DNA from 2 places in the Sphaerisporangium dianthi genome. Region 2 is predicted to be linked to the other one. Evidence: riboswitches for the same ligand, from Rfam matches in the RefSeq annotation. Region 2 holds a riboswitch; the other holds the start of a gene.
The links. A riboswitch is a leader RNA that binds a small molecule or an ion and turns the genes downstream of it on or off. The one in region 2 is predicted to bind thiamine pyrophosphate.
Positions count from the first base shown of each region.

Region 1: linked by a shared signal. The riboswitch ahead of tenA (thiaminase II) and the one ahead of thiO (glycine oxidase ThiO) in region 2 are both predicted to bind thiamine pyrophosphate.

Region 1 covers NZ_JBHSFP010000018.1:81,599-96,753, reverse strand. Annotated here, with positions in the region: gene ACFO60_RS24380 (DUF3151 domain-containing protein) at 1-195, shown strand, start outside; gene ACFO60_RS24375 (adenylosuccinate synthase) at 312-1,595, shown strand; gene ACFO60_RS24370 (glycerophosphodiester phosphodiesterase family protein) at 1,752-2,672, shown strand; gene ACFO60_RS24365 (hypothetical protein) at 2,933-3,775, shown strand; gene ACFO60_RS24360 (helix-turn-helix domain-containing protein) at 3,922-5,124, shown strand; gene ACFO60_RS24355 (hypothetical protein) at 5,235-5,474, opposite strand; TPP riboswitch at 5,716-5,827, shown strand; gene tenA (thiaminase II) at 5,819-6,520, shown strand; gene corA (magnesium/cobalt transporter CorA) at 6,595-7,728, opposite strand; gene purD (phosphoribosylamine--glycine ligase) at 8,145-9,377, shown strand; gene ACFO60_RS24335 (hypothetical protein) at 9,460-10,671, shown strand; gene murA (UDP-N-acetylglucosamine 1-carboxyvinyltransferase) at 10,811-12,082, shown strand; gene ACFO60_RS24325 (transcriptional regulator) at 12,506-13,753, shown strand; gene ACFO60_RS24320 (EamA family transporter) at 14,179-15,114, shown strand; gene hisC (histidinol-phosphate transaminase) at 15,111-15,155, opposite strand, start outside.
Region 2 covers NZ_JBHSFP010000009.1:19,064-34,218, reverse strand. Annotated here, with positions in the region: gene ACFO60_RS15550 (8-oxoguanine deaminase) at 1-1,455, shown strand, start outside; gene ACFO60_RS15545 (glycerate kinase) at 1,661-2,827, shown strand; gene allB (allantoinase AllB) at 2,892-4,241, shown strand; gene alc (allantoicase) at 4,238-5,407, shown strand; gene ACFO60_RS15530 (GNAT family N-acetyltransferase) at 5,535-6,326, opposite strand; gene pknB (Stk1 family PASTA domain-containing Ser/Thr kinase) at 6,760-8,694, opposite strand; gene ACFO60_RS15520 (thiazole synthase) at 8,788-9,621, opposite strand; gene thiS (sulfur carrier protein ThiS) at 9,614-9,814, opposite strand; gene thiO (glycine oxidase ThiO) at 9,876-11,066, opposite strand; TPP riboswitch at 11,061-11,173, opposite strand; gene ACFO60_RS15505 (NAD(P)/FAD-dependent oxidoreductase) at 11,344-12,513, shown strand; gene ACFO60_RS15500 (Rv2175c family DNA-binding protein) at 12,562-12,936, shown strand; gene thiE (thiamine phosphate synthase) at 12,914-13,552, shown strand; gene ACFO60_RS15490 (polyprenyl synthetase family protein) at 13,557-14,624, opposite strand; gene ACFO60_RS15485 (RNA-guided endonuclease InsQ/TnpB family protein) at 14,774-15,155, shown strand, end outside.

The DNA of each region.
Region 1 (15,155 bases), on a different contig from region 2:
GACCAGCTGCGCAGGGCGGGGTGGAAGGGCCACGGCCCCATCCCCTGGGAGCACGAACCGAACCAGGGGTTCCTGCGCTGTCTCAACGCGCTCGCGCGAGCCGCCCAGGCGATCGGCGAGAAGGACGAGGCCGAGCGATGCGCCCAATTCCTCCGCGACAGCAGCCCGGCGGCGGTAAAGGCACTGAACTCCTAGAAAGTCCCCAGTAAGTCGCGCTTGGGCGGCATCAGCATGCTCGGGTAGTCTCTCAACGCAAGAGCCCCTGTCGCGCTTGCGCCAGGGGTTTCGTTTTTGGTGCGCGGGAGTTAACCATGCCGGCTGTCGTTCTCGTGGGCGCCCAATGGGGCGATGAGGGCAAGGGTAAGGCCACCGACCTGCTCGGCGGAGAGGTGGACTACGTCGTCCGCTATCAGGGCGGGAACAACGCCGGCCACACCGTGGTCATCGGCGACCAGAAGTACGCGCTGCACCTGCTGCCCACCGGAGTGCTCTCGCCGGAGGTCGTCCCGGTGATCGGCAACGGTGTCGTCATCGACCCCGGGGTGCTCCTGTCGGAGATCGACGGGCTCCGCGAGCGCGGCATCACGTGCGACCGGCTGCTGATCTCGGCCAGCGCGCACTTGATCATGCCCCACCACAAGGCACTGGACAAGGTCACCGAGCGCTACCTCGGCAAGGCCCGCATCGGCACCACCGGCCGCGGCATCGGCCCCGCCTACGGCGACAAGATCGCTCGTATGGGCGTCCGCGTCCAGGACCTGCTCGACCCCGGCATCCTCGGCAAGAAGATCGAGGTCGCCCTGAACGAGAAGAACCAGGTGCTGACCAAGGTCTACAACCGCAGGGGCATCGAGCCCGCGCGGGTCCTCGAGGAGTACCTCGGCTACGCCGAGCGGCTCAAGCCGCACATCGCCGACACCTCGCTGATCCTCAACAAGGCGCTGGACGAGGGCAAGGTCGTCCTACTCGAAGGCGGCCAGGGCAACCTGCTCGACATCGACCACGGCACCTACCCGTTCGTGACCTCATCCTCGCCGACCTCCGGCGGGGCGTGCATCGGCTCCGGCATCCCGCCGACCCGGCTGACCCGCGTGATCGGCATCCTCAAGGCCTACACCACGCGCGTCGGCTCCGGCCCGTTCCCGACCGAGCTCACCGACGAGATGGGCGACTGGCTGCGCACGACCGGCGGCGAGTACGGCGTCACCACCGGCCGCGACCGCCGCTGCGGCTGGTTCGACGCGATCATCGCCCGCTACGCCACGCGCATCAACGGCGTGACCGACTTCTTCCTCACCAAGCTGGACGTGCTGTCGGGCCTGGAGCGCATCCCGGTGTGCGTCGCCTACGAGGTGGACGGCGTGCGCCACGACGAGATCCCGATGACCCAGACCGACTTCCACCACGCCAAGCCCATCTACGAGGAGCTGCCGGGCTGGCAGGAGGACATCACCGAGGCCAAGTCGTTCGAGGACCTGCCGAAGAACGCGCAGGACTACGTGCGGGCGCTGGAGGAACTGAGCGGCGCCCCCATCTCCGCCATCGGCGTCGGCCCCGGCCGCACCCAGACCCTCTCCCTGCGCCCGTTGATCTGATCTCCGAGCCCCACGACCTGAGGACACCGCCGGGCGGCCCGCCCCGCCCGGCGGCGCCCCCGGCGCCTCCCGGGGCGCGCGGCGGCCCCGTCCGGAGCGCTTTCCCCGGCCCCGCCTGAAGAGGGCCGGGGCAAGCGGACGATAGGGTGCGCCATTGTGCAGGTTGAGATACACGGCCACCGGGGGGCACGGGGCCTGCGCCCGGAGAACACCCTCCCGGGTATGGCCTACACGCTGGGGCTGGGCGTCCACGCCATCGAGTTCGACGTCGCGCTGAGCGCCGACCGCCGGCTCGTGCTCACTCATGATCTGACGGTGTCACCGGTGACCAGCACGGACACCGGCCCGGCGATCCCCGGGGACCCCGAGTTCCCCTACGTCGGCAAGCCGATCCGCTCGCTGTCCCTGCAGCAGTTGCGCACGCTGGACGTTGGGGTGCGGCACCCGAAGTCCGCCTCAGACCCCTTCGCGCGCACGCAGGTCCCCATCCCCGGCACCCGCATGCCGACGCTGGGCGCCGTCCTCGCCCTGGTGGACGCCTACGGCGGCGACGACGTGCGGCTGAACGTCGAGCTGAAGTCCGACCCGACCAGGCCCGACCTGTCGGGCGACCCGCTCGAGCTCACCGAACTGGTGGTCGCCGAGCTCGACCGGCACGGCCGGCTGGGCGGCGCGGCGATCCTCAGCTTCGACTGGCGGGTGCTGCGCGCCGCCGAGAGCCTCATCGCCGCCCGCTACGCCCTGGTCGAGAAGGCGACGCTCACGCCCGAGTGGCTCACCGTCGACCACGTCGCCGACTTCGGCGGGGACGTCGCGGCGGCGGCCGCGTCGATCGGAGCCACCACCCTGTCCCCCGACCGCGTCCTGGTCGACGAGCGGCTGATGGCCGGGGCGGCGGCGGCCGGGCTGCCGGTCGTGGTCTGGACGGTCAACGACCCCGAGGAGGCCGGACGCATGATCGACCTCGGCGTGGCGGGGCTGGTCACCGACTACCCCGACCGGATGCGCGAGGTGTGGAGCCGGCGCGGCCTCCCTCTCCCCGAGCCCACCGCCGCCCTGCGCCCCACCCCCGCCTGACCCCCGCCGCCCCCGGCCTGCCTCCGCCCCCCGCCCCACCCTCCGGCCTGACCCGCGCCGCCCTGCGTCACCGCCCCCCGTCTGACCTCCGGCGCCCGCCCGGGTCGAGCGTCCGGCGTCCGGCTTTTCCCGCGCGTCCCAATATCAACTGCAGTGCCGGCGGGAGTATGGTGCGAGGAACTGAAGTGACAAAGGGCGCCCCGCGCAGCGAGGCGGGGACGTCCGCGGCCCGTACGATCCGATCTCACGGGAGGTCAGCGATGCAGGCGGAGATGTCGGCGTGGGCCGTCGAGCGTTTCGGCGAGCGCGCCGAGGCGGTGCGCGGCCGGCTCGCCGCGTCCCTGCTGGAGGCGGCGGGCAACGCGCAGGACGCCCAGAAGTCCTCCAGGAGCGACAAGCGGTACGCCTACGGGTCCACGCTGATGGCCCGGCGCTACGAGGCCCTCGTCGACGGGTTCAGGAACGAGCCGGGGTTCCAGGTGGTCCGGCCGCACGGCTCGCCGCACCACCTCGTCGTGCTCGACGGCAACCTGCTCCTGCCGTTCCGCTACGCCGATGACGACACCACGCCGATCAGCGAGGCCCGGGTCGGCGACGGCCGGGTGTCGGCGCTGGTCCGTGAGCTGTTCACCCGGTTCGGCCCCAAGACGCGCTACCACCAGGAGGTGCTGGACCTCGATGGGGACGACGAGGGCGAGGCCGCCGGGCTGCGCGAGCTGGCCGAGGCGCGCCCCCTGCTCGCGCGGCTTCCCGCCGACACGCGACTCATCCCCGTCGCCTACGCGGCGAACGCCCAGGCCAGCCTCCTGAAGCTTTACTGGGGCGAGGCAGAGCTGATCGACGACATGGGCCGCGTCCACTGGGTCCACTGCGAGCAGATCCCGCTGCTCACCGCCTTGCCGTGGGTCCCGCAGAGCGTCCCGGCCGCCGAGCCCGACCTGGCGTCGCGGTTCGACCAGATCGCCGAGCCCGGCCTTCCCCTCAGCAGCCGGCCCGAGACTGAACGCGCCAACGGCAGGCCGTTCCCCGCGGACGGCGAACACGGCGAACATGGCGAACATGGCGTCGAGCCTCCGTCCGCCGATGCCGCAGAGCGTGCCTGACCGGCGACCACAGCACCGGCCTGCCGCGACCAGCACTGGTCCGGCCCGGCCCGTGACCACCGCATCCTCACCATGACCACCACCCGGGCTCGGCCCGCGACCACACCGCATCCTCACCACGACGACGAACCGGCGAACCGACGACCGTGAGAACGACGATCAATGACCGTGAAGGCGGCCGGGGCCGGCGCCCGGCGAGACGGCGCGGCACCCCCGGCGGCGAACCGAGCCCGCAGGCCGTGGCCGACGGCTTCGACCAGGCCAGACTGACCCAGGCGCGACGGCTCGCCGGGATGACCAAGAAGGACCTCGCCGAGCGCGTCGGCGTGACCCCGGCGGCGATCGGCCAGTACGAGACCGGCATGACCCACCCGCGTCCCGACCACATCCCGCGCCTCGCCGACGCCCTCGACGTCCCCCCGGCGTTCTTCTTGTCGGGACGGCCGCACGGCAAGCTCGACGGCTCCACGGCGCACTTCCGCAGCCTGCGCTCCACCCGCGTGCACCAGCGGGCCAAGGCGGTCGCGTTCGTCGAACAGGTGTGGGAGCTCACCCACGCGCTGGAGAAGCGCGTCCGGCTTCCCCTGGTCGACCTGCCCGGGTTCTCCGCCGGCGAGGTGCACACGGGGATCGAGCCCTCTCGCGACCCGGCCGCCGCCGCTCGGGCCCTGCGCGGCCGGTGGTCGCTCGGCACCGGGCCGATCGGCCACCTCGTGCGCCACATGGAGGCGCACGGCATCGTCGTGGTGCTTCCCCCGCCCGACGAGGACGCCACCACGGTGGACGCGTTCTCCACCTCGCACCTGCCGCGGCCGATCGTCGTGCTGACGGCCAACCGCTTCGACGACATCCACCGCTATCGCTTCACCGCCGCCCACGAGCTCGGCCATCTCGTGCTGCACGGCGACACGGCGGCGGGCGACGTCCAGCAGGAACGCGAGGCCGACACCTTCGCCGCCGAGTTCCTCACCCCGCGCGACAGCATCATGCCCGAACTGCCCCGCCGTCTCGACCTGCGCAGGCTCGCCGAGCTGAAGAACACCTGGGGCGTCTCGGTCGACTCGCTGCTCTACCGCTGCCGCGAGGTGGGTCTGCTGTCGGACTCGTCGGCCGGGCGCGCCTACCAGCGGCTCGCCGTCCTGCGCGACCAGCCGGGCTTCGCCGGCGAGCCCATCACCGGCTACCCCGGTGAGCACCCCGCGCTGCTCCGCCAGGCGTTCGACCTGGCCGCGGCCGAGACCGGCCTCACCATGCCCGCGCTCGCCGCGCAGCTCGCCTGGCACCTCCCCCGTGTCCGCGAACTGCTCGGGATCCGCGACCAGCGCCCGGTACTTCGCATCGTCCCCTGAGCAGCGCCGGAGAGCCGCCCGGCCGGCTCGGGGGGACGGGCGGCGCAGGGGTCAGGGAGCGTTCGGCGGGCATCGGCGCGGTCTCCGGGGACGACGTGGCGGCGCTTGGCTCATCTCGCATTCCTGTCGGTGGCGGTCTCGTCGTCGGCCCAGAAGTCCATCAGCTCTTCGGCGGTGAGCTGGTGCGGCGGGCGCCGCGGCGGGGTGCGTCCCGTGCGGACGGCCCAGGTGGTCACCAGCAGCCCGAGAAGCTCTTCGTCCAGCCGGGTCTGCCTGGCCTTCGGCGTGGCGGCGCGCGCGGGCCTGGCGGCCGCGCGGGCGGTGCGGGTGATGGTGGCGAAAGACAGCATCGACTTCTCTCTTGGTGGGGTGAAGGGGTGCCGAACGCACGATGGACGACGCCTCGCGGGGCCACGACCGAACCGAACATCTCCGGATGCCCCCGGAGCTTATGGCTCAGCACCGACGTTTCCGGGGCGCCTTCCCGGCCGCGCGCACCCCGCCCCGCGCAAGCCGGCTCGCCGAGCTCGCGCGGAGCCGGGAGCGCGGGCGTTCCCGCTCGCCGGCGCCGACGGCCTAAGCTCGACCGGACGAGTAGAACGCGGGAGTCCGGCGCATCGGGCTGAGAGTGCGGCTGAGGCGGCCGCAGACCGCTCGAACCTGACCGGGTCATGCCGGCGTAGGGAGTTGTTCCATGGTGACGTCCGAGCCCACCGTCTCGGGGGAGCGTCCGCGGCCCTACAGCGAAGAGCTGTGGGAGGCCATCACGCCCACCTACAAGGCGATCCTCGACCACCCGTTCATCAGAGGGCTGGTGGACGGGACGCTGCCGCGCGCGGCCTTCCGGCACTTCGTCGTGCAGGACTCGCACTACTTGCGCGACTACGCCCGGGCGCTGGCCGTGTGCGCGGCCAGGGCGCCGGACGAGGACGACGTGCGGGCCTTCGCGAGCGACGCCGTGGGCGCCATCGCCGCCGAGCAGGAGATGCACGCCGCGTTCATGGCCGACCTCGGCGGTTCCGCCGGGCAGGCCGCCGACCTGCCGGTCGGGCCGGCCACCCGCGCCTACACCAGCTACCTGCTGGCCACCGTCTACGGCGGGTCGTTCCTGGACGGCCTGGCGGCCGTGCTCCCCTGCTACTGGATCTACGCCCGCGTGGGCGAGGCGCTGCTGGCCGAATCGTCACCCGACCCGCTGTACCGGCGGTGGATCGCCGCGTACGGAGACGAGGCCTTCCAGAGTGTGGTGCGGCGGGTGGTGTCGGTGGCCGACCGCGCCGGGGCGGAGGCGACCGGCGGCCAGCGCGCCCGCGCGCTGGAGCACTTCGTCACCACGGCACGCTACGAGTGGATGTTCTGGGACGCCGCCTGGCGCCAGGAGACCTGGCCCGTCTGAGCGCGGGAGCCGGTCGGGGGCGGCGCGTCCGGGCCTGAGCGGCCCGCGGCCGTCCTCGGACGGCCGGGCCGCGGTCAGAGCCAGCTGTTGCGGCGGAAGCCGCGATAGAGCACGGAGCAGATGACCAGCATGACGCCGATGACGAGGGGATAGCCCCAGGCGGCGTTCAGCTCGGGCATGTGGGTGAAGTTCATGCCGTAGATGCCGGCGATCATCGTGGGCACCGAGATGATGGCCACCCACGCGGAGATCTTGCGCATGTCCTCGTTCGCCAGGGCGTTGGACCTGGCCAGGGCCGCCTGCAGTATGGAGTTGCACAACTCGTTCGACGACTCGACCTGCTCGCAGACCCGTGAGAGGTGGTCGACGACGTCGCGGAAGTACTCGCGCATGTCGGAGGGGATCATGCGGCGCTGCGGCAGGGCGCCGAGCGGCGTCTGGAGCGGCGTCACCGCGCGCTTCATCTCGATCATCTCGCGCTTGAGCTGGTAGATGCGGCCGATGTCGCGGGAGCTGACATCGGCGAAGACGGCCGCCTCGACCTCTTCGAGCTCGGCCTGCATCTGGTCGGCGACCGAGAGGTACCTGTCGACGACGTGGTCGGCGATGGCGTGCAGCACGCCCGCGGGGCCGCGGGAGAGCAGCTTGGGCTTGTCCTCCAGGCGGCCGCGCACGTCCGCGAGCGGGCAGTGCTCGCCGTGGCGCACGGTGACCACGAAGTCGGGGCCGACGAACACCATGATCTCGCCGCTGGCGATGATCTCGCTGGAGGCGGTCAGCTCATCGTGCTCCAGATAGGCGATGGTCTTCAGCACGACGAACAGCGAGTCGCCGTAACGCTCGACCTTGGGCCGCTGGTGCGCCTTGATGGCGTCCTCCACGGCCAGCGGGTGCAGGCCGAAGACCTCGGCCAGCCACTCGACCTCGGGAGCCTCGGGCTCGTGCAGCCCGACCCAGACGTAGGCGCCACCGGTCTCGGAGGCGGCGTTGTGCTCGCGGACCAGGCCGACGGCCTCCGGGATGCCGGAGACGTGGACGCGCTTGCCGGCGATGTAGGCGCCGTACTGCACCAGTGAGTCACTCGGCGGAACGCAGCGGCCGTTCACCTGCTCGCGGCGCACCGCGCTGACCGGCATCGACGTGCGAAGCCGTACGTGAGTGGTGCGCGGGTGCAGGTTGATCCGCTGGAAAAGCGTGGACGAGCGCATGGCGGTCCCTTCCCGCCCGACATCGGGAACCCACGCGCGAAGAACGAGATGAAGCGACGAACGTCGCAGGGAAGAGCAGGCGTGTGGCTCTCAGTCGGACACCGGATTGGAGTGGTCGGGTCTGCGCACGATGTACGTGCGCGAGCACGTACTGCTGGGATCACCAGATGTCATCCCGATTCCACCTCCAATCTCTCGAGAGACGGCCCAAAGCCGCCCAAACGTACCACGGGCAGGCTTCAGCCCTCAGCTTACATCCCCGCGCGATCGCCCGATCATGTAGAAGTCGACAAAAGGCCGGGGTCCGGCCTGTGAACACCGGCCCTTCATCGTTCCCCGTCACGGCCCCATGGGCGCGACCTGCGGTGACGACCGCGGCGTCCGGTGACCCCAGAACTGGCCCGTAGACTCCCCACGTGCGCGTTCTTGTGATTGGTAGCGGCGGCCGCGAGCACGCCCTGTGCCGCACCCTGGGCCTGGACCCCGCGGTGTCCGACCTCCACTGTGCTCCGGGCAACGCGGGCATCGCCGCGGTGGCGGCGCTCCACCCGGTCGTGCCCACAGATCCCGAGCAGGTCGTGGCGCTGGCCCAGCGGCTGGGCGCCGAGCTCGTCGTCATCGGGCCGGAGGCGCCCTTGGTGGCGGGGGTGGCCGACGCCGTCCGCGCCGCGGGCATCCCCTGCTTCGGGCCGTCGAAGGAGGCCGCCCTCATCGAGGGCTCCAAGGCGTTCGCCAAGGACGTCATGGTGGCCGCCGGCGTGCCCACCGCGGGCGCCCGGGTGTGCACCACCCCCGAGGAGGCCGAGGCCGCCCTGGACGCGTACGGCGCGCCGTACGTCGTGAAGGACGACGGCCTGGCGGCCGGCAAGGGCGTCGTGGTGACCTCCGACCGTGCCGAGGCGCTCGCCCACGCGGCGGCCTGCGGGCGCGTCGTCGTCGAGGAGTACCTCGACGGCCCCGAGGTGTCGCTGTTCGCGTTGTGCGACGGCACGACCGCCGTCGCGCTCCAGCCCGCCCAGGACTTCAAACGCGCCTACGACGGCGACGCGGGCCCGAACACCGGCGGCATGGGCGCCTACACGCCGCTGACGTGGGCGCCCCCCGGCCTCACCGAGCAGGTCATGGCCGAGGTCGTCCTGCCGTCCATCGGCGAGCTCGCGCGGCGCGGCACCCCCTACACCGGGGTGCTGTACGCCGGGCTGGCCCTCACCCAGGCCGGGCCCAAGGTCATCGAGTTCAACGCCCGCTTCGGCGACCCCGAGACGCAGGTGGTGCTCGACCGCCTCGACACGCCGCTCGCCGGGCTGCTGCTCGCCTGCGCGACCGGCGCCCTCGCCTCGCACCCGGCGCCGCGCTTCCGCGACGGCGCGGCCGTCACCGTGGTCGTCGCCGCCGAGGGCTACCCCGCCGACCCGGTCAAGGGCGACCGCGTGGAAGGTCTCGACCCGGCCGTGAAGGACGCCTACGTCCTGCACGCCGGAACCGCGCTGGACTCCGAGGGGCGGGTCGTGTCGGCCGGCGGGCGGGTGCTCAATGTCGTCGGCACCGGCGCGGACGTCGCCGCGGCGCGCGCCGCCGCGTACGCCCAGGTGGAGCTGGTCACGCTGCGCGGCTCCCACCACCGGTCCGACATCGCGGCCCGCGCCTGACCCACAGATGATCGCAAAACGGTAGCGCCAGGGCGGCGGGTCGCGATAAGCCCAGGGGGACGGGCGAACCCTGGAGGAGCGTATGGCAGCCGACCCGGCCGTGCGATCGGGCGAGGCGTCCGGTGACGGACGAGACGCCCCTGACGGCCGAGCGCCCGACGGGGACGCCCATCGCGGCGACGCCGCGCACCCCGGCGACCCCGCGGACTCGGGCGGGCTCGCGGACTCGGGCGGACTCGCGGACTCGGGCGGACTCGCGGACTCGGGCGGACTCGCGGACATCACCGGGATGGGCGAGAAGGACGTGCTGCGCTGGCCCGGGGTGTGGCGGGTGCACATCGCCTCGCGCGGCCAGGAGATCCAGGCCGACGCCGGCCGGTGCCTGGCCGCCAGGCCTGCCGAGCCCGGCCTGCGGCTGCTGCACAAGGCCATCGAGCGCCACCTGCGGGCCGCCGCGAGATACGCGCAGGAGCGGCAGGGCTGGCGGCGCTGGCTGACCGGGCAGGCCATCGAGGCGGCCTGGTCCAACATCTACGGCGCCACCATCCTGCTCTACGGGCTGCTCCCGGCCGGCGAGCTGAACGCGCGCGCCCCCGAGGTGCTCGCCACCGGCCGCGCCTACCTGCCCGCCGACGACGCGCGGCTCGTCGGCCTCACCGCGCGCGTCGCCGCGGGTGACATCGGCGAGCACGACCGGTCGCTGCTGCAGGCGGTGCTCAGGGCGGCGTACAGCATGGCGTCGATCGAGAGCGGCCGGGTGCGCAGCTTCCGCAACCTGCTGCTCGGCGGGGTGGCCTTCCTCACGGTGATCGTCGCCGGGCTGGTGACCATCGGGGCGATCTGGCCCACGGCGATCCCCATGTGCGGCGGCGGGACCCTGCTCGCGGCCCTGGGGCCGCGCGGCATGGGCAGCCAGGCGTGCCCGACGGGCGCGGGAGCGCCCACCCACGGGGACGTCCCGCTCGTCGCGCTCGTCGGGATGCTCGGCGCGGCGCTCGCCACGGCCACCAGCCTGTCCACCCGCTCCGAGTTGTCCACCCGCTACTCCCTCGCGGTCGCCCAGAACCTGCTCAAGGCTCCAGCCGGTGTGGCGACCGCCATCGTGGGGCTGCTGATCCTCAACTCGGGCTTCGTCCCCGGCTTCGGCGGCCTCAGCTCTCAGACCTCGATCCTGGTGTGGGCCATGGTGTTCGGGTACGCCCAGCAGGTGGTGACGCGGTTCGTCGATCAGCGCGCCAACACCCTGCTGCACGCCGCTTCGCCGAACTTCTCGGCGAACGCGTCCGCACGCTGAATGATCAGCGCTTCACGGGGCAGCGGAGTGGCGTCAAAGTGGCCGGGCGAGCATCCCGTAAGAGCTACTGTGGGCGGATAACTTGCCGCCGTCCGCTCGACAGACGCGTCATTAACCAGATTCCGAGGAGCCCCTACATATGGTTCGATACCGCGTGCGCGGTGGCAACGCCCTGCGTGGAACCGCCTTCATCCAGGGAGCGAAGAACGCCGTGCTCCCGATGATCGGCGCGGCGCTGCTGGCCGCAGAGGGCCGCACGGTGCTGCGCAACGTGCCGATCATCGAAGACGTCCGGCGGGCGGTGGAGCTGGCCGAGGCCGTGGGGGCGAAGGTCGAGCTGCACGAGACCGAGCAGACGCTGGTCATCGACGCCTCACGTCTCACGAACCCGGTGCTGCCCGCCGAGATCGCGCGGCGGTTCCGCGGGTCGGTGCTCTTCGTCCCGGCTCTGCTCCACCGCCTGGGCGAGGCGGTCATCGAGGGTGTCGGCGGCTGCAACCTCGGCAGCCGCAACCTCGACTTCCACTACCTCGGGTACAAGCGGCTCGGCGCGGTCGTGGACGAGGGCGAGAGCGTCATCCACGTCAAGGCCGCGGGCCTCACCGGCGCCCCGCTCTACCTCGACACGCCCTCCCACACCGGCACAGAGAACCTCATCATGGCGGCGGCGCTCGCCAAGGGCACCACCGTCATCGAGAACGCGGCCCTTGAGCCCGAGGTCCTCGACGTCATCGACATGCTCACCAAGATGGGCGCCCGCATCAGCGGCGGCGGCACCGGCTTCATCACCGTCGAGGGCGTCGACGAGCTCACCGCCGTGGAGCACCGCGTCATGCCCGACAGGCTCGACGCCGGCGTGTTCGCGATGGCCGCGGCCATCACCGGCGGCGAGGTCAACCTGGTCGGCGCCTCCCTTCCGCACCTCGGCGTCGTGCGCTGGAAGCTGGAGCAGATGGGCGTCGAGTTCTCCACCGACGGCGCGGTGCTGAACGTGCGGCGCGACCGGCCGCTGCGCCCGATCAACGTCATCACCGACACCTACCCCGGGTTCGCGACCGACCTGCAGTCGCCGATCATGACGGTGGCCTGTCTGGCCGACGGGGCGAGCTACATCCACGAGCGCATCTTCGACGGCCGCTTCGCGCTGGCGGGCGAGCTGAACAAGATGGGCGCGAACATCGAGATCGAGGGCAGCCGCGCGGTCGTCCACGGCGCCACCCCGCTGACGGGCACCGAAGTCACGGCGCACGATCTGCGTTCCGGCATCGCGCTCGTGCTCGCGGGCCTGGCCGCCGACGGCGAGACCGTCGTCTCCCCCGGCTACCTCATCGACCGCGGGCACCACGACCTCGCGGCGCGTATGAAGGCCCTGGGTGGAGATGTGGTAAGAGAGATTTCCCCTACGACCTGACTCGGCCCGTAAACGGCCTCTGACCTGTCCTTATAGCCATCCGTGCCATGCCCGCTGGGCATGGGAGAGCTGCTTTCCGGCAAATCCGGGCGTGACATTAGTGCCTTGGCGAGCGATCGTTCCAAAGAGGACTAGACCGGATGGGAGACGAACCCGAGCCGGGAACGCCGCATGCCGCCTTTGAAACGGCCTGACCGGCGTCCCCGCGAGGCGGACTCGACCAGTGGAATTCGCGAGGAAGCCACGCCGGGCGCTCATCGGGCCGGACTCCCGGTCGACGGTGCCGCACGGCGTGGCCGCCTCCATCGAAGGTATGGCGGGATGGGACGAACATTGGTCGAAAGGGCCGAAGAAACTCCGCGAGGATCACGTGTGGGCGCATCAGGCCCAGACCTCACCATCGGGGTGGTGGGGCCTCACGACCTGGTCGAACGGGTGATGCTCATGGGCCATGCGGCGGCTCCGGTTCCGTGCCGGCTGGTCGCCGCGGCCTACCGGGACGAACAGGAGGCGGCCGACAAGGTGGTGCGGCTCGGCCCGGGGGTGGACGCCTGTCTGTTCGCCAGCCCCGTGCCGTACGAACTGGCCCGGCGGTCGGGCGTGCTCACGATTCCGGCGACGTTCGTCCAGCTCGGCGGGCCCGCGCTCACCGCGGCGCTGGCCAGGGCGGCGCTGGACGAACGCATCGACCCGCGCAGGGTCAGCATCGACCTGCTGAGCCGCTCCGACGTCGAGGAGGCCTACGCCGACCTCGGCATCCCCACGGGCGGGGTGCAGACGCGCGAGGAGCCGGGGGCGACCGGCACCGTCGCCGCCTATCACGAGCGGCTGGTCAGGCAGGGCACCACGACGGGCGCGCTGACCTGCCTGCCCGCGGTGGCCGACCGGCTGGCGGCCGCCGGGGTGCCCACCGTGCGGGTGCGGCCGACCTCCGCGGCGGTGCGCACCGCCCTGCACACGGCGGCGCTGCTCGGCGCCCACCACAGGCTGGAGGAATCGCAGCTCACCGTGGTGCTCATCGAGGTGCCGACGTTACGCGAGCCCGTACGGCGGGCGGCTCCGAGGTACTGGCGTGACGAACTCAGGCTGTCTCTGCACCGATTGCTGGTGCAGGAGGCCAATCGGATGAACGCCGCCGTATGGGCGATCGACGACCACAGTTATCTGGTGACGGCGACCCGCGGTTCCATGGCCGCGGCCACCGACGGTTTCCGGGTCCTGCCCTTCGCCGCGCGCATCCGCGACGAACTCGGGCTCGCGGTGGAGGTCGGCGTCGGCATGGGCCGCACGACCCATGACGCCGAGACGCACGCCAGGGCGGCGCTGGCCCGCTCGCAGGCCGGCAAGCAGCCGCAGGGCTTCGCGGTGGACCGCGAGGGCCGGACGCTCGTCCCCGCTCCGCGGATGCCTCCGCAGGCGCCGGGGCAGGGCCGGCCGAAGGGCGTGGAGGTCCTCGCGAGGCTGGCCGCCAAGCTGGAAGGCGGGGACACGATTGTGGACGCGGAGAGCGCCGGGCGGATGCTCGGGGTGACTCCCCGCACGGCTCGGCGGCTGTTGCGCACGTTGGTCGACGAGGGACTCGCGTGGCCGCTCCCGCCGAATCGCACCCCCCAGCCTGGCCGCCCGCGCCAGCTCTACCGTTTGATCGTGGAGAAGCTCGGCCCACGATGACCTCCGTGACGGGCCGCCCGTGTGGGGCGGGCGGCCTGTCGCGACGCACAACTCTGCCTGCGCGGAGTGACCGCGGCCTTGTCCACAGCCTGTGGATAACCGGCGCCCTCAAGGCAGCGGATTATTACATTTCCGCATCTGAACCCGGGAACAGCACATACGCTCCGGACGCAGAGTTTTCCACAGGCTGTGGAGAAACCCCGCCCAGAAGCGCGCTTCGGACATCCACTGAAGAGGCGCACGCTTTCCCTCCGATTCACACCGGCAGCCGGTCGCGGACGTCCGCCACGGCGCACACGGGAAAAGACCGAGGCACGGCCGGCCGGCCGATTGCGGGGCGGTCGCGCGCCGGAAAGGGCCGGGCGCATCTCACGGTCTGATACCCGCGTGAGATCTGTCGGAGTGGCTCGATATTGTCATGAGCCATGGGCCAGAACACTCGTGACATAAAGGTATGGGCGGCGCTCGCGGCGGTGTACGTCGTCTGGGGGTCGACCTACCTCGGCATCAGGCTCACGATCGAGACCATCCCGCCGTTGATGAGCGGAGGGCTGCGCTTCGTCGCGGCGGCGGTCATCCTCGGCGGCGTGCTGGCGCTGCGCAAGGGGCCGGGGGTGCTGCGCGTGAGCGGTCGGCAGCTGTTCGGCGCCGGGCTCGTCGGCCTGCTGCTGCTCACCAGCGGCAACGGCATGGTGGCGGTCGCCGAGCAGCACATCTCGACCGGCCTCGCGGCCCTCCTGGTCGCCTCGGTGCCCCTCTGGCTGGTGATCTTCCGCACGATGGCGCGTGACCGGCCCCATCTGCTCACGCTCAGCGGGGTGCTCATCGGCTTCTGCGGCGTGGCCGGGCTCTCGCTCACCGGCGGCGGGTCGTCCGACACCACGGGCATCGTGGTCGTGCTCATCGGGTCGCTGTCGTGGTCGCTCGGCTCCTTCCTGTCGGGCAGGATCCCCATGCCGGAGGACCCGTTCGTCGCCAGCACCATCGAGATGATCGTCGGCGGCGCCGGGCTGCTGATCGCGGGCACGGTCGCCGGCGAGCGGCTGCACCTCGGCCAGGTGAGCGGCGGCTCGTGGCTGGCGCTCGCCTACCTGGTGCTGGTCGGCTCGCTCGTCGGCTTCACCTCCTACATCTGGCTGCTCGGCAACGCGCCGATCTCACTGGTGTCGACCTACGCCTACGTCAACCCGGTCGTGGCGGTCGGCCTCGGCCTGGTGGTGCTCCAGGAGCAGGTCACCGGCCAGATGATCGCCGGAGGCCTGGTGATCGTGGTCGGTGTGGCGCTCGTGGTCTCCACAGAGCGCCACTCTCGCCGCCCGGCCCCCCTGGAGCACACCGGCACACCCGTTCTTGACCGCTAGGCCCGCAGGAAGGCCTCGGCGGCGGTGAGGAAGGTGTCGTT
Region 2 (15,155 bases):
GGGCCCGCTCCCGGGAACCGGGCCGCGGGCGCCGGCCTGCCCCGTCCGGGGAGTCCGGGGGAGGGCACGGGAGCGGCGGAGACCGTCATCGAGAACGTGGCGATCGCCCCGGTCGTCGGGCCGGAGATCGCCCGCGGGTACATCCACGTCAGGGACGGCCGCATCGTGGCGCTCGGCGCCGGCCAGGCCCCTGTGGCGCCGGGCGCCACGCGCGTCGACGGCGCCGGCTGCCTGGCGACGCCCGGCCTGGTCAACACCCACCACCACCTCTACCAGTGGGCCTCCCAGGGCGTGGCGCAGGACGCCACGCTGTTCGAGTGGCTCACCGCCCTGTACAAGGTGTGGGCGGCCATGGACGCGGAGGTCGTCAAGGGGGCGGCGACCGCCGCGCTGGGCTGGCTCGCGCTGTCGGGCTGCACCACGACCACCGACCACCACTACATCTTCCCCAAGGGCCGCGGAGATCTGTTCGCCGCCGAGATCGAGGCCGCCCGCGACGTGGGGATGCGCTTCCATCCCTGCCGCGGCTCGATGGACCGCGGCGCCTCGCAGGGCGGCCTGCCCCCCGACGAGGTGGTGGAAGGGCTGGAGGAGATCCTCGCCGCCACGGCCGAGGCCATCGACGCCTACCACGACCCCTCGCCCGGGTCGATGCTGCGCGTCGCGGTCGCCCCGTGCTCGCCGTTCTCGGTGAGCGCCGAGCTGATGACCGAGGCGGCGGCGCTCGCCCGCGCCAAGGGCGTCCGCCTGCACACGCACCTGTGCGAGACCGTCGACGAGGAGGAGCACTGCCTCGCGCAGATGGGCTGCACCCCCGTCGACTACATGGAGAAACTCGGCTGGCTCGGCCCCGACGTGTGGGTGGCGCACGCCGTCCACCTCCACGACCGTGACATCGGCCGCTTCGCCGCGACCGGCACCGGTTCTGCGCACTGCCCGAGCTCCAACGGCCGGCTCGGGGCGGGCATCGCCCGGGTCTCGGAGATGCTGCGCGCCGGCGCGGTGGTCGGCCTGGGCGTGGACGGCAGCGCCTCCAGCGAGCTGACGCCGCTCGCGGGCGAGATGCGGCAGGCGCTGCTGTTCCAGCGCGCCCGGTACGGCCCGGCCGCGCTCACCGCCCGCCAGGCACTGGAGATCGGCACGCTCGGCGGCGCCCGCTGCCTGGGCCGGCAGGACGAGATCGGCTCCCTGGAGCCGGGGAAGCTGGCCGACATCGTCCTGTGGCGGGTCGGCGGGTTCGCCGCGGCGATCGACGACCCGGTGTGCGCGCTGGTCTTCGGCGCGACGCCGCCCGTCGCCCGCGTGCTGGTCGGCGGGCGGACCGTGGTGGCCGACGGCGAGCTGCGCACCGTCCCGCAGGACGCCGCGGGCGAGGCCGGCGCCGCGGCCCACCGCCGCCTCCTCGGCCTCGCCGCCGCCCGCGGCGTGAGCGTCGCGCAGGAACTGCGCCCATGACCGCCTTCCGTGGCCTTCGCCGCGGAGCGGCACCCGTGACCGCCGCCTCCCGGTGCCTCGCGCCGGCGGCGGGGGAGGGGCGCCGGTGCCGCGGCGGCGGGCGCGGTGGAGGATTCTCTTGTGACGCCGAGGCGTGCGCCAGGTGCCTCCGCCAGGGCCGGAGGCTCCGCACGGCGGAGGCCGGCCGGGTGAGGTCGTGGGACACATGGAGCTGGAGGACGCCGGAATGCCGGGACACGTGCTGGTCGCGCCGGACAAGTTCAAAGGATCGCTCAGCGCCGTCGAGGTGGCCGAGCACGTCGCGGCGGGCCTGCGCGCCGCGCGGCCGGAGGTCGCCGTGGTGACCATGCCGGTGGCCGACGGGGGTGACGGCACCGTCGAGGCGGCCGTGGCCTGCGGGTTCCGGCGCGTCGAAGCGGTCGCCTCCGGTCCCACCGGAGAGCCGGTGACGGCCGCGTACGGCGTCAAGGACGGCGTCGCGGTGGTCGAGCTCGCGGAGGCGTCGGGCCTGCACCGGCTCACCGGCGGGCGGCTCGCCCCGCTCACCGCGACCAGCCACGGCACCGGAGACCTGATCGGCGCGGCTCTGCGCGAGGGAGTGGGCAAGATCGTGCTCGGCCTCGGCGGCAGCGCCTGCACCGACGGCGGCTCGGGCATGATGCGCGCGCTCGGCGCGCGCCTGCTCGACGCGCGCGGCCGGGAGCTGCCGCCGGGCGGCGGCGCCCTCGCCGACCTGCGCACGCTGGACCTGTCCGGCTTCACGCCCCCGGCCGGCGTCGCGTTCGTCGTGGCGAGCGACGTGGACAACCCGCTGCTCGGCCCGGACGGAGCCGCCGCCGTGTACGGCCCGCAGAAGGGCGCGAGCCCCGCCGAGCTGGCCCGGCTGGAGGAGGGCCTGGCCCACTGGGCCGACGTGGCCGAGCGCGAGCTCGGGGTACGGGCGCGCGACGATCCGGGCGCCGGAGCGGCGGGCGGCGTCGGGTTCGCCGCCATGGCGTTCCTCGGCGCCGAGATCCGGCCCGGCATCGGCCTCCTGCTCGACCTGCTCGGCTTCGCCGACCGGCTGTCCGGAGCCCGCCTGGTCATCACCGGCGAGGGGTCGCTCGACGGGCAGACGCTGCGCGGCAAGGCCCCGGCCGGCGTCGCGGAGGCGGCGGGCCGCGCGGGCGTCCCCGTCGTCGCCGTGTGCGGCAGGCGGACGCTCACCGACGACCAGCTCCGCGCGGCGGGCATCCAGGCCGCGTTCGCGCTGACCGACATCGAGGACGACCTGCGCCGCTGCATGGACGAGGCCGGTCCGCTGCTGGAACGGCTCGCCACCACGCTGGCCGCCGGGTGGCTGTCGAAGGCTCCCGCCCATGCCCGCGACTAGCGGCACGCCCGTGGACCCGCGCCGCACCACGGGGTCCCCGGTTTCCGCGGCCTCCCCGGCCTCCATGGACGACCCCGCACACTCACTTGGTCATGAGCGGCCGCAGGATGCGCCGGCGGGCGGGTTCGACCTGGTCGTGCGGTCGCGGCGGGTCGTGCTGCCGGACGGGGAGCGCCCGGCGGCGGTGGCCGTCCGGGACGGCGTGATCGCCGCCGTGCTCCCCTACGACGCCGGCGTCGGCGCCGCCGAGGCGGTGGACCTCGGGGAGGTCTGCCTGCTGCCGGGGCTCGTGGACAGCCACGTGCACGTCAACGAGCCCGGACGCACCCACTGGGAGGGCTTCGCCACGGCGACGAGGGCGGCGGCGGCGGGCGGCGTCACCACGATCATCGACATGCCGCTGAACTCCCTGCCGCCGACGGTCGACGTCCCCGCTCTGCGGGTCAAGCGGGCGGCGGCGGCCGGGCAGTGCGCCGTCGACGTGGGGTTCTGGGGCGGCGCGATCCCGGGGAACGCCGCGGAGCTGCGGCCCCTGCACGAGGCGGGCGTGTACGGCTTCAAGTGCTTCCTGTCGCCGTCGGGCGTGGAGGAGTTCCCGCCGCTGGACGCGGACGGCCTGCGCGCCGCCATGCGCGAGATCGCCGCCTTCGGCGGGCTCATGGTGGTGCACGCCGAGGACCCGGCGCTGCTCACCGACCCGGTCGGGCCGACATATCCGGAATTTCTTGACTCGCGGCCGGGGGAGGCCGAGCGGCGGGCCGTCGAGCGAGTCATCGCCGCGGCCCGCGAGAGCGGCGCGCGGGCGCACATCCTGCACGTGTCCTCCGCCTCCTGCCTCGAACCGCTGGAGGCCGCCCGGCGTGAGGGGGTGCTGATCAGCGCCGAGACCTGCCCGCACTACCTCACCATCACCGCCGACCAGGTGCGCGGCCCCGAGTTCAAGTGCTGCCCCCCGATCAGGGACGCCGGCAACCGCGACGAGCTGTGGCAGGGCCTGGCGGCGGGCGTGCTGAGCTGCGTCGTCTCCGACCACTCGCCCTCCACCGCCGACCTGAAGGTCCCCGACTTCGCCGCCGCCTGGGGCGGCGTCTCCTCCCTTCAGATCGGCCTGCCCGCCATCTGGACCGAGGCCCGGGCGCGCGGCCACGACCTGCGGCGGGTGGTGGAGTGGATGTCGGCCGGGCCCGCGGCGCTCGCGGGCCTGCCGTCCAAGGGGCGCATCGCCGTGGGCATGGCCGCCGATCTGGTCGCCTTCGACGACACGGCCGAGTTCACCGTCCAGGCGGCCGAACTGCGCCACCGCAACCCGCTGACGCCCTACCACGGCCGCACGCTGACCGGCGTCGTCCGCGCCACCTGGCTCCGCGGCCGCCCGGTGACCGACACCGCCCCACCCTCCGGAGCGCTCCTGTGACCACCTTCCCCTCCGCCCGCCCCCCGGGGGAACCGCCCGGCCCGCTCGCGGAGGCCCCCGGCCGCGGGGCTTCGGCGCGGGTGGTCCCGGCGGGCGACCACGAGCTGCGCCGGCTGCCCGACCTGGCGCTGCGCCCGTACGGCGGATCCGTCGTGGCGGCGAGCGACGAGTCCTTCGCCGAGCGGCAGGCGCTGATCAGGCCTGGACGTCCCGCGTTCCAGGCGGGGACCTTCGGCGCCCGGGGCCAGGTGTACGACGGCTGGGAGACCCGGCGCCGCCGCGAGCCCGGCCACGACTGGGCCGTCGTCCGCCTCGGCATGCCCGGCGTCGTCCGGGCCGTGGTCGTCGACACCGCCTGGTTCACCGGCAACTACCCCCCGTTCGCGTCGGTCGAGGCCTGCGAGATGGCGGGCCACCCCTCGGTCGCCGAACTCCAGCGGGCGACCTGGGTGGAGATCGTGCCGAAGAGCCCGCTGACCGGCGACACCGCGCACACCTTCCCGGTGTCCGGAGCACGCCGGTTCACCCACGTGCGGCTGAACATCTTCCCCGACGGCGGGGTGGCCCGCCTGCGCGTCCACGGCGAGGTGGCCGCCGACCTCGCCCTGTACGACGGGATGCCCTTCGACCTTGCGGCCCTGGAGAACGGCGCCGTGGTCACCGCCTGCTCCGACGAGTTCTACTCCTCGCCGCAGAACGTCATCGCCCCGGGGCTGCCCCGGCACCAGGCCGAAGGCTGGGAGACCGCCCGCCGCCGCGACGGCGGCAACGACTGGCTCGTGGTGCGCCTGGCCGTCCCCGGCGTCGTCCGCGTCGCCGAGCTCGACACCGCCAACCTGGTGTACAACGCCCCCGGCGCGGCCTCACTGGCGGGGGTCCACGCGAGCCCGGCGGCCGATCCCTCCACCGGCGCCCGCGCGCGGGGCGAGGGCTCCGCGGGCGCGTGGGGCGAGGGCCCCGCGTACGCCCGCGCGCGAGGCGGGGGAACGCCCGGCGAGGACGCCGGCTGGTTCGAACTGCTGCCGCGCACCCCTCTCCAGCCCGACACCCGGCACCGTTTCCGCCTCCCAGGCGACCGCGCCGTGACGCACGTCCGCCTCGACATCCACCCCGACGGCGGTCTCGGCCGCCTCCGCCTCTGGGGCACACCCGCCGGCCCGGGATGACGCGGCCCGCCCGCCACCCCCGCCGGCGGGTGCGGCCCCGGAACATCGCGAAGATCCGGTGATCACGCGGCCCGGCGGAACAGGGCAAGTCGACCAGGGCGAGGCGGCCTCGCGTGGAAGACGGTGGTCAGCTTTCGAGGGACATGTAAAGGCGGGTTCCCTGGGGCGTGAAGCCCACGCGCTCGTAGACGCGGCGTGACCCTTCGCCCGAGTACTCCAGCCACACCGACCGCGCCCCCTGAGCGAACATCGTCCCGGCCAGCGCGGCGGTGACCGCGGAGGCGATGCCACGGCCGCGGAAGGCCGGCCGGGTGCCCACACCCCCCACCTCCGAAGTGCCGACGGCCGGCGCCGAGCACGAGGCGCCGCCCGCGCAGAGCCCGTCGGGCGACCGGACGAAGCGCACCGCCCCGCCGCCCTCCTGGGTGCGGCGCAACCGGGCCACACCTTCCGGGGAGGAGTCGTACATCCCTTCGAACGCCTCCGACAGGGCGGCGTCGACCGACGCGTACTCCTCGTCCGTGGACGGGGTCTCGACGAAGTGCGCGGCCACGTCCGACGCCGGGCGCGCGGCCGCGGCCGGCCCGGGCATCGACGGCATCGTCAGCGTGGCGGGAGTGCAGACCAGATACTCGTGCACCGCCTCCGTGGTGAATCCCGCCTGGCGCAGAACGGGCTCGACAGCGGGCGCGGCGTCCGGCGCGAACTCGAGCCGGGGCTTGAGGCCGCGCTCGCGGAACGCCTCGACCAGCGCCGCGACATCACGCCCGTCCGGCCGGGCGCCGGGCTCGGGGGTCGCGTAGTTGATGTACGGGCTGGTCGTGCCGGGATCGAACCCTATGACGAAGCCGCCGGTCTGGACGGCCGCGGGACGGCGGCGGAGGTTGGCGACGGCGAAACTCTGGACATCGGTGCCCATGGTGATGGTGACCTCACGTAGAAGACATGGTCGAGCGCGCTCCCGTCGCGGCAAGGCGAACGGTGAGCCGCGCAGGCTCTCGTCAGACCCGGCCGTGAGCCGGAGTCATCCCCGCACAGAAGACGGGGGCGGTGCGCCAGGGCACCGCGCGTGGGGCCGCCGCGACAAGGCGGGCCTGGCACTGGTGGCGCCGGTGCTGCGAAGCAGACCGGTCAGTGCCGGCGGCGGCCGCTGAGGGACGCCGAAACCATGGACTTCATTCCTTCGCGTGTGTGCGAACGTGCCGTGTGACGCGACCGACCCTCCCACAGCGCCGACGACCGCGCAACGGGATTTCGCGGCGGGTCACACGGCTCCAGGCAGGGCCGCACCGGCGGTGGGCACGTGGACTCGACGCGCGAGCCCCGGCGGCGCGCCGGGGCTCGCGCGGCGGTCAGTGCCAGATGGTGACGCGGGTGCCGGCGGGGGCCTGGCCGAGAGGGTTCTCGGCCACGACGGCCCCGGTGCCGGCGATCCGGCGGACGCGGACCTTGAAGCCGGCCGCGCGCAGTTCGCCCAGGGCGTCGGTGACCTTCTTGAAGCGGACGTCGGGGATGGCGACGAGGGTCTGGCCGGGCTGGACGTTGTTCGGGTCCTCCCACGGCCAGTGGAAGCCGGTGTCGGGCCCCTTGGAGCAGGTGAGCTGCACGGCCTGCCCGGCGGTCACCTCGGCGCGTGCCGCGGGCACCTGGGCGATGATCGTGTTCGGCTGGGCGTTGTCGGTCTGCTGGACGACCGTCGGGTTGAAGCCCTTCTGCCGCAGGAACGCGTCGGCCTGGTCGCACTGCATGTCGCTGACGTCCGGCATGAGCAACCCGGCGCTCAGGACGAGCTGCACGCGGCTGCCCTCGCGCACCTTGGCGCCGACCTGAGGGTTGGTGCGCATGACCAGGCCGCGCTGGACGGTGTCGCTGGGCACCCTGCTGACCGAGCCGGGAGTGAGCCCGGCATCGGAGATCTTGGCCTGCGCGTCGCCCTGCGAGAGGTTCAGCACGTTCGGCACGGCGATCTTGACCGGCCCGGACGACGGGATGAGCGTGATGACCGCGTCGTTGAGCACCTCTTTGCCCGGCTCGGGGTCGGTGCGCAGCACCTTGTCCTCGGCGAGCTTGTCGTCGTGCTCGGCCGTCCCGATCTTGACCTCGAAGCCCTGCTTCTTGGCCTCGGCCTTGGCGATCGCGATGTTGAGGCCCAGCAGATCGGGGACCTTGGTGTAGCGGCCCTCGGAGAACCACCACCCCGTGCCGGCGATCGCGCCGATCATGAGGACGGCCAGCGCGACGATGAACCAGGTGGGCCGCGGGCCGCGGCGCCTGGCCGGCGCGCCGGCGGTGGCCGGCGGGGCGGTCATCATCTCGGTGCGCGAGTGGACGAGCGTCGGGTTGGCGGGCGGGACGGCGTTCCCGCCGGGCGTCACCCCCGGCTCACGGAGGATCGAGGGCGACGTGGCGCCGGTGGGCGGGCGCTGCGGAGCCATGTCGCGCGGCAGCCCGCGATGGGCCTCGACGGCGGCGACCAGCATGGCCGTGGCGTCGGCCGGCCGGCGGTCGGGGGCGCGGTCGGTCGCCGAGAGCACGAGCGTGTCGAGCGCCTGCGGCGTGTCCGGCACGATGGCCGAGGGCGCGGGCACCCGGTCGTGGACGTGGCGGTAGGCCACCGACATCGGGCTCTCGCCCAGGTAGGGCTGCTGCCCGGTCAGCAGCTCGAACAGCAGCACCCCGGCGGCGTACACGTCGCTGCGCGCGTCGGCCACCCCGGCCGTCACCTGCTCGGGCGACATGTACGCGATCGTGCCGATCATGACGCCGGTCTTGGTCTGGTTGCCCGCCTCGATGGCGCGGGCCAGCCCGAAGTCGACGACCTTCACCCGGCCGTCGTCGGTGAGCAGGACGTTCTCGGGCTTGACGTCCCGGTGGACCATGCCGGCCTGGTGGGCGGCGCCGAGGGCGGCCAGCACCGGGATGAGGATCTCCAGGGCCTCGCGGGCGGGGAAGCGCCCGCGCCGGCGGAGCACGTCCCGCAGAGTGCGCCCGGGGACGTACTCCATCGACAGGTACACGTTGCCGGCGTCGGTGCCCTGGTCGAAGACGTGCACCACGTTGGGGTGCGAGAGGCTGGCGACGGACTTGGCCTCGCCGATGAAGCGACGCACGAAGTCGGGGTCCTCGGCGAGCGAGGGATGCATGACCTTCAGGGCGACCGTGCGGTCGAGCCGGACGTCCAGGGCCAGGTAGACAGCGGCCATGCCGCCCCGGGCGATGCGGGATTCGACCCGATAGCGCCCGTCCAGCAGCCGCCCTAGAAGGGGGTCCGCAACCGTCGTGTCCACGGGAGTGAGTTTACGGGCGGTTTGCCAGGTGCAGGGCAAGCACATCCCAAACCGATGCCGACATGTTCTCCCGTCCCCAAGGGGTCATCGTTGTCACCAGGCGCGCGGCTCGATCGCCGGTGAGGAGGCCTCAGCGTACCGCCGCCGGGGGATCCTGCCCGCGAGGCGCGCCATACGGCCCGCCGTCACGGCCTCGCGCATGGCCGCGGCCATCAGGCCGGGCCGCTGGGCGCGGGTGACGGCGCTGGCGAGCAAGACGGCGTCGCATCCCAGCTCCATGGCCAGCGCCGCGTCGCTCGCGGTGCCGATGCCGGCGTCGAGGATCACCGGGACGGTCGCCGCCTCGACGATCAGCTCGATGTTGTGCGGGTTGCGGATGCCGAGGCCCGAGCCGATGGGGGAGCCCAGCGGCATCACGGCCGCGCATCCCGCCTGCTCCAGCCGCCGCGCGAGCGCGGGGTCGTCCCCGATGTAGGGCAGGACGACGAACCCGTCGGCGACCAGCCGCTCGGCGGCGTCGAAGGTCTCGATGGGGTCGGGGAGCAGGGTGCGCTCGTCATTGATCACTTCGAGCTTCACCCAGTCGGTGCCGAGGGCCTCGCGGGCCAGGCGCGCGGTCAGCACGGCCTCGCCGGCGGTGAAGCAGCCGGCCGTGTTGGGCAGCACCCTGATGCCCCGTGCGCGCAGGACGTCCAGCACCGAGCCTCTGGACGCCGGGTCCAGGCGCCGCATCGCGACCGTGGTGATCTCGGTGCCGGAGGCGGCCAGCGCCTGGTCAAGGACGTCCAGCGACGGCGCCCCTCCGGTGCCCATGATCAGCCGGGAGGTGAACTTCTCCCCGCCGACGACGAACGCGTCGCCGGCGTCGTCCCGGGCCGCCGGGCCGAGGTCGTGCCCCGCCGGCCGGAGGGCGTCGTGGTCAGCCACCCTGCACCGCCGTCAGCACCTCGACGCGGTCGTGCTCGCTGAGCGTGGTGGACTGCCACGCGCCGCGCCGCACCACCTCGTCGTTGACGGCCACCGCGACGCCCGCGGCCGACGAGGTCAGCTCCTGGACGGCCCGCGCGACGGTCGCCCCGTCGGGCAGGTCGCGGGACACCCCGTTGATCATCACTTTCATCGCCGTTCCGGGGCGGCAGAGCCTGGCGTCCGCCAGGGCGCGCGCCCCGTTCCTCCTTCGTTCAACGGTGGGCCTCGGCGAACCGCAGGGGGGAGCAGAGCGCCGCCAGCGGTGCGAGGTCCGGGTCGGGGCCGCCGGACACCAGGTCGGCGGTGAGCGGGGACAGCAGGACGCCGCCGCGGTGGTGGCCGGTGGCCAGCAGGAGCCCGTCCATGCCGCTCGGGCCGATCACCGGGAGGTTGTCCGGCGTTCCCGGGCGCAGCCCCGCCGCCAGGTCGACCACCTCCAGCTCGGTGATCCCGGGCACCAGCTCGCGGGCGTCGCGCAGCAGCTCCCACAGGGCTCCCGCGGTCACCCGCGTGTCGAACCCCATCTCCTCCTGTGTGGCGCCGAGCACGATCTCGCCGTCACCGCGCGGCACGAGGTAGGCGCGAGAGCCGTGCACGATGCCGCGCACGCATCGGCCGAGGAACCCAGGAGCGCCCCGCAGCCGCATGATCTGCCCCTTCACGGGGCGCACGGGCGGGAGCACCTCCGGCGGCAGGCCGTCCAGGGAGCCCGACCAGGCCCCGGCCGCCAGGACGACCTGCTCGGCGCCGATCGCCGCGCCGTCCGCGCACCGGACGCCGCGCACGGCGCCGCCCTCGGAGAGCAGGCCCGCCACGCGGCCGGCGAGCACCCGCGCGCCGCGGCGCGACAGCGCGGCGAGCAGCGCGGCCGTGACGCGGCGCGGGTCCACCCACGCGTCGCCCGGTGCCAGGATGCCGCCGCGCACGGAGGGCGCGAGCATCGGCTCGGCGCGGCGGCACTCCCGGCCGGTGAGCCGTTCGACGGGCAGCGACAGCTTCTCGAGGAAGCCCGCCATCTCCGACAGCGCCGCGAGGTCGTCGGAGCCGAAGGCCACGTCGAGCGTGCCCTCGGCGCGATGGTCGACGTCCATCCCGGACTCGGCGGACAGCTCGGCGGCGAACGCCGGCCAGCGGGCCAGGGAGGCGAGGCCGAGCCGCAGCAGGGGCTCTTCGGTGTAGGTCACCTCGCTGACGGGGGCGAGCATCCCCGCCGCCGCGTGCGAGGCGCCCGACCCGGGCGCCGGGTCGACGACGGTGACGGTGCGCCCGCGCTGGGCCGCGCGCCAGGCGACCGACAGGCCGATGACGCCGCCGCCCACGACGACCACGTCCGAGGAGGAGCCCGCCACGTGCGCCGCAGGCGCGGTCGGCGCCGCGCCCGGGAGGGCGTTCGACACGTCCACTTAACGTCCGCTCCCTTCGCCGGCATGATCCGGATCAGGTTCCTGGCGGTCGAGGGCCGTGAGCCCTCCTCTCAGCCCGGTCTCGCCGGACTCCCGCGCGTGCTGGTCTCCCTAGCCTATTCCTGCCCGAGGGCGGGTGGAGTACCGGCTATTCCTCCCTCCATACGGCTTGGGCACCCGCTTGAGTGGTCTCATCACTGCCTGTGTGGCATAGTGAGCTAATTTGTTACCAAATCGCCGTTGGCGAGTTACCGTGCTGGCCGCTTAGGGTCAGGATGTGAATCATGTCGTGGTGGTGGGGGCCGGCTTGGCCGGCGTGCGGAGTGTCGAAGCGCTACGGGCGCGTGGATACCGAGGTCGCCTCACGCTGATCGGTGAGGAGTCCCATCGGCCGTATGACCGGCCTCCTTTGTCCAAGGCCGTCCTGCTCGGCGATCTCGACTCGACGGTGGTCGACTCCGACCTCGGCGCGCTGTCGGTCGACCTGCGCACCAGCGTCTCCGCCAAGGGGCTGCGCGAGGGCGCCCTGGAGACGACCGAAGGCGAACTGGAGTACGACGGCCTGGTGATCGCCACCGGCGCGTCCCCCATCCGGCTGCGCGGCGAGGGCGCCCAGTACGTCCTGCGCACCATCGACGACGCCCTGGCCCTGCGCGCCGCCATGGTGCCGAAGTCCCGCGTCGCGATCGTCGGCGCCGGATGGATCGGCGCCGAGGTCGCCACCGCGGCCCGCCGCGCGGGCTGCGAGGTGACCGTCGTCGAGGCCGCCGAGTCGCCCCTGGCGACGGCCCTAGGGCCCGAGGTGGGCGGCCTCACCGCGCGCTGGTACGCCGATGTGGGCATCGACCTGCGGCTCGGCGTGATGGTCGGCTCGATCGACCCCGGCGGCCTGACCATGATGGACGGCTCGTGGATCCCGGCCGACGTCGTGGTGACCGGCGTCGGCGTGCGCCCCAACGTCACCTGGCTCGCCGGTTCGGGCATCGAGGTGGACAACGGCATCGTCGTCGACGAGCACCTGCGCACCTCGATGGAAGGCGTGGTCGCGGTCGGCGACTGCGCGAACTGGTGGTCGCGGCGCTTCGGGCGGCGCATGCGGGTCGAGCACTGGGACACCGCGCTGAACGCCCCCGAGACCGCGGTGGCCACCCTCCTCGGGCAGTGCGCCGTCTACGACCCGGTGCCCTACTTCTGGTCCGAGCAGTTCGGCCACATGGTCCAGTACGCGGGTCACCACGACGGGGCCAGGCTGGTCCTGCGCGGCGACCCCGACACCGACCGCAAGTGGGCGGCGTGCTGGTTCACCGAGGACGACCGGCTGGCCGCCATCCTCACCGTCGACCGCCCCCGTGACCTGGTACAGGGCCGCCGCATCGTCGAGGGCGGGCAAAGCCTCGATGTTGATAGGGCGAGCGACCCCTCGATACCCTTGCGCGACTGCTTGTGACCCCCAGCGGGTGTTTGAGAAGAGGCGCGACGTGGTAGTTGTGGTTCCGTGACGCTTTCTGTTGCGCAGATCGACCGTGAAACCGACCAGATGGTGGGAGAGTGGCTCCCCCTCACGGAAGTGGGCAGGCGGCTCGGGCTCAGCACCGGGCGGGCCAAGCAGCTTCTGAAGGACAAGAGGCTCATCGGTGTCCGCCGCGGCGGCTCCGAGCCCGAGGTCCCCGCCAAGTTCATCGCCGGAAACGACGTGATCAAGGGGCTACCGGGCACGCTGACCGTCCTGTCCGACTCCGGCTACGACGACGCCGCGGCCCTGCGGTGGCTGTTCACCGCCGATGACTCCCTGCCGGGAGCGCCCATCGACGCGATCGTCGCCGGCCGGCACACCGAGGTGAAGAGGCGTGCTCAGGCGCTCGCTTTCTGACGCCAGGCTCTACCTCTGCACCGACGGCCGCCGCCGCCAAGGCGATCTCGAACCCTTTCTGGACGCCGTCCTCGCCGGGGGCGTGGACATCGTGCAGTTGCGCGAGAAGGGCCTCGAGGCCCGCGAAGAGCTCGCGCTGCTCGAGGTGTTCCGCGCGGCCTGCGACAGACACGGAGCCCTGCTCGCCGTCAACGACCGGGCCGACATCGCCTACGCCGCGCGTCCCGACGTGCTGCACCTCGGCCAGGACGACCTTCCCGTGGCGGTCGCGCGCGACATCCTCGGGCCGGACGTCCTGATCGGCCGCTCGACCCACAGCGAGGCCGAGGCGTCCGCGGCGGCGGTGGAGGAGGGCGTCGACTACTTCTGCTGCGGGCCGATCTGGCCGACGCCGACCAAGCCCGGCCGCTTCGCGCCGGGCCCCGGCCTGCTGAAGCACGCCGCGGCGCTCGGCGCCGACCGGCCGTGGTTCGGCATCGGCGGCGTCGACCTCGGCACGCTGGACGAGGTGATGTCCTGCGGGGTGACGCGCGTCGTGGTGGTGCGCGCCATCACCGAGGCCGAGGACCCCGGAGCCGCCGCCGCCGAGTTCGCCCGCCGCCTCGCGGCGGGCTGAGGCCTCAGCTGCGGCGGGCGGTGGCGGCCACGGCGAGCTCCTGCAGGGCCTCGCGTGCCTCGCCGGTGATCGGCGCGTGCCTCAGGGACGCCAGCGCGTCGTCCAGGTAGCGCTTGATCATCTCTTCGCTCGCCGCGAGGGCGCCGGTGTCCGCGATGATCGCGCGCAGCCGCTCGACGCCGTCCTCTTCCAGCTTCGGGTCGCCCAGCAGGAGGCGCACGTCGGCCGCCTGCTCGGGCGTCGCCTGCGACAGCGTGCGCGCGATGAGCATCGTGCGCTTGCCCTCGCGCAGGTCGTCGCCGGCGGGCTTGCCCGTCTCGGCCGGGTCGCCGAACACTCCGAGCACGTCGTCGCGGAGCTGGAAGGCGATGCCGACCTTCTGCCCGTAGTCCACGCACAGCCGGTCGATCCACGGCTCCGGCGCCCGCGCGCCCAGCAGCAGGCCCAGGCGCAGGGGCTGCTCGACGGAGTACTTGCCGCTCTTGTGCAGCGCGACCCGCAGGGCGCTTTCGAAGGTGCTCTCACCGTGGGCCTGCTCCAGCAGGTCCAGGTACTGCCCGCACATCAGCTCGGTGCGCATCAGGTCGTGCACTCCCTCGGCGGCGCGCAGCGCCTCGGCCGGCAGGCCGCTCGTCCGCCACATCTCGCTCGACCAGACCAGCAGCAGGCTCCCGAGCAGCACGGCGGCCCCCTCGCCGAACTGCTCGGCCGACCCCTGCCACCCTGACTCCTCGTGCAGCGCCTGGAACCGGCGGTGCGCCGACGGCCTGCCCCTGCGCATGTCGCTGGCGTCCATGACGTCGTCGTGCATGAGCGCGCTGGCCTGCAGCAACTCCAGCGAGGCGGCGGCCGCGAAGATCGCCGGGTCGTCGCCGCCGCCCGCGCCGCGCCAGCCCCAGTAGCAGAAGGCCGGACGCAGTCGCTTGCCGCCCGCGAGGAAGTCCTCGGCGGCCGTGAGCAGTGGGCTCAGCTCCGGGCCGCTGACCAGGGGACGCTGCCGGTCGACGAACGCCCGCAGGCGCTGGTCCACCTCGGAACGGAACGCGTCCGACAGGGCGAAGGAAGTGGTCATCAGAAGCCTCCGAGGAGACCCCCGCCTTCAGGCGGGGGAAGAATCGGACCCCTGCGCCGGCAGGTCAGGGGCTGGCGGTTCGCCGTCGGGTGAACCGTTGCATCGAATGCGTGTGCGATCCGTGACCGACCGTGAATATGATGCGGGGCGTGGCGCAGATGGTGAAGCGGGCCTACAAGTACCGCTTCTATCCGACTCCCGAGCAGGCATCGGAGCTTGCCCGGACGTTCGGCCGTGTCCGCTACGTCTACAACAAGGCCCTTGCCGAACGCTCCCGCGCCTACGCCCAAGAGGGCCGCAAGGTCTCCTATGCGGAGACCTCGGCGATGCTGACGGGGTGGAAGCGTGCCCAGGGGCTGGAGCTCTTGTCGCAGGTGTCGTGTGTGCCGTTGCAGCAGGCGCTGCGGCACCCGCAGGCCGCCTTCGCCGGTTTCTTCGCCAAGCGGTCGAAGCATCCGGTGTTCAAGTCCCGTAAGAGGTCGCGGGCGTCGGCGGAGTACACCCGCTCGGCGTTCCGCCGGCGGGACGGCG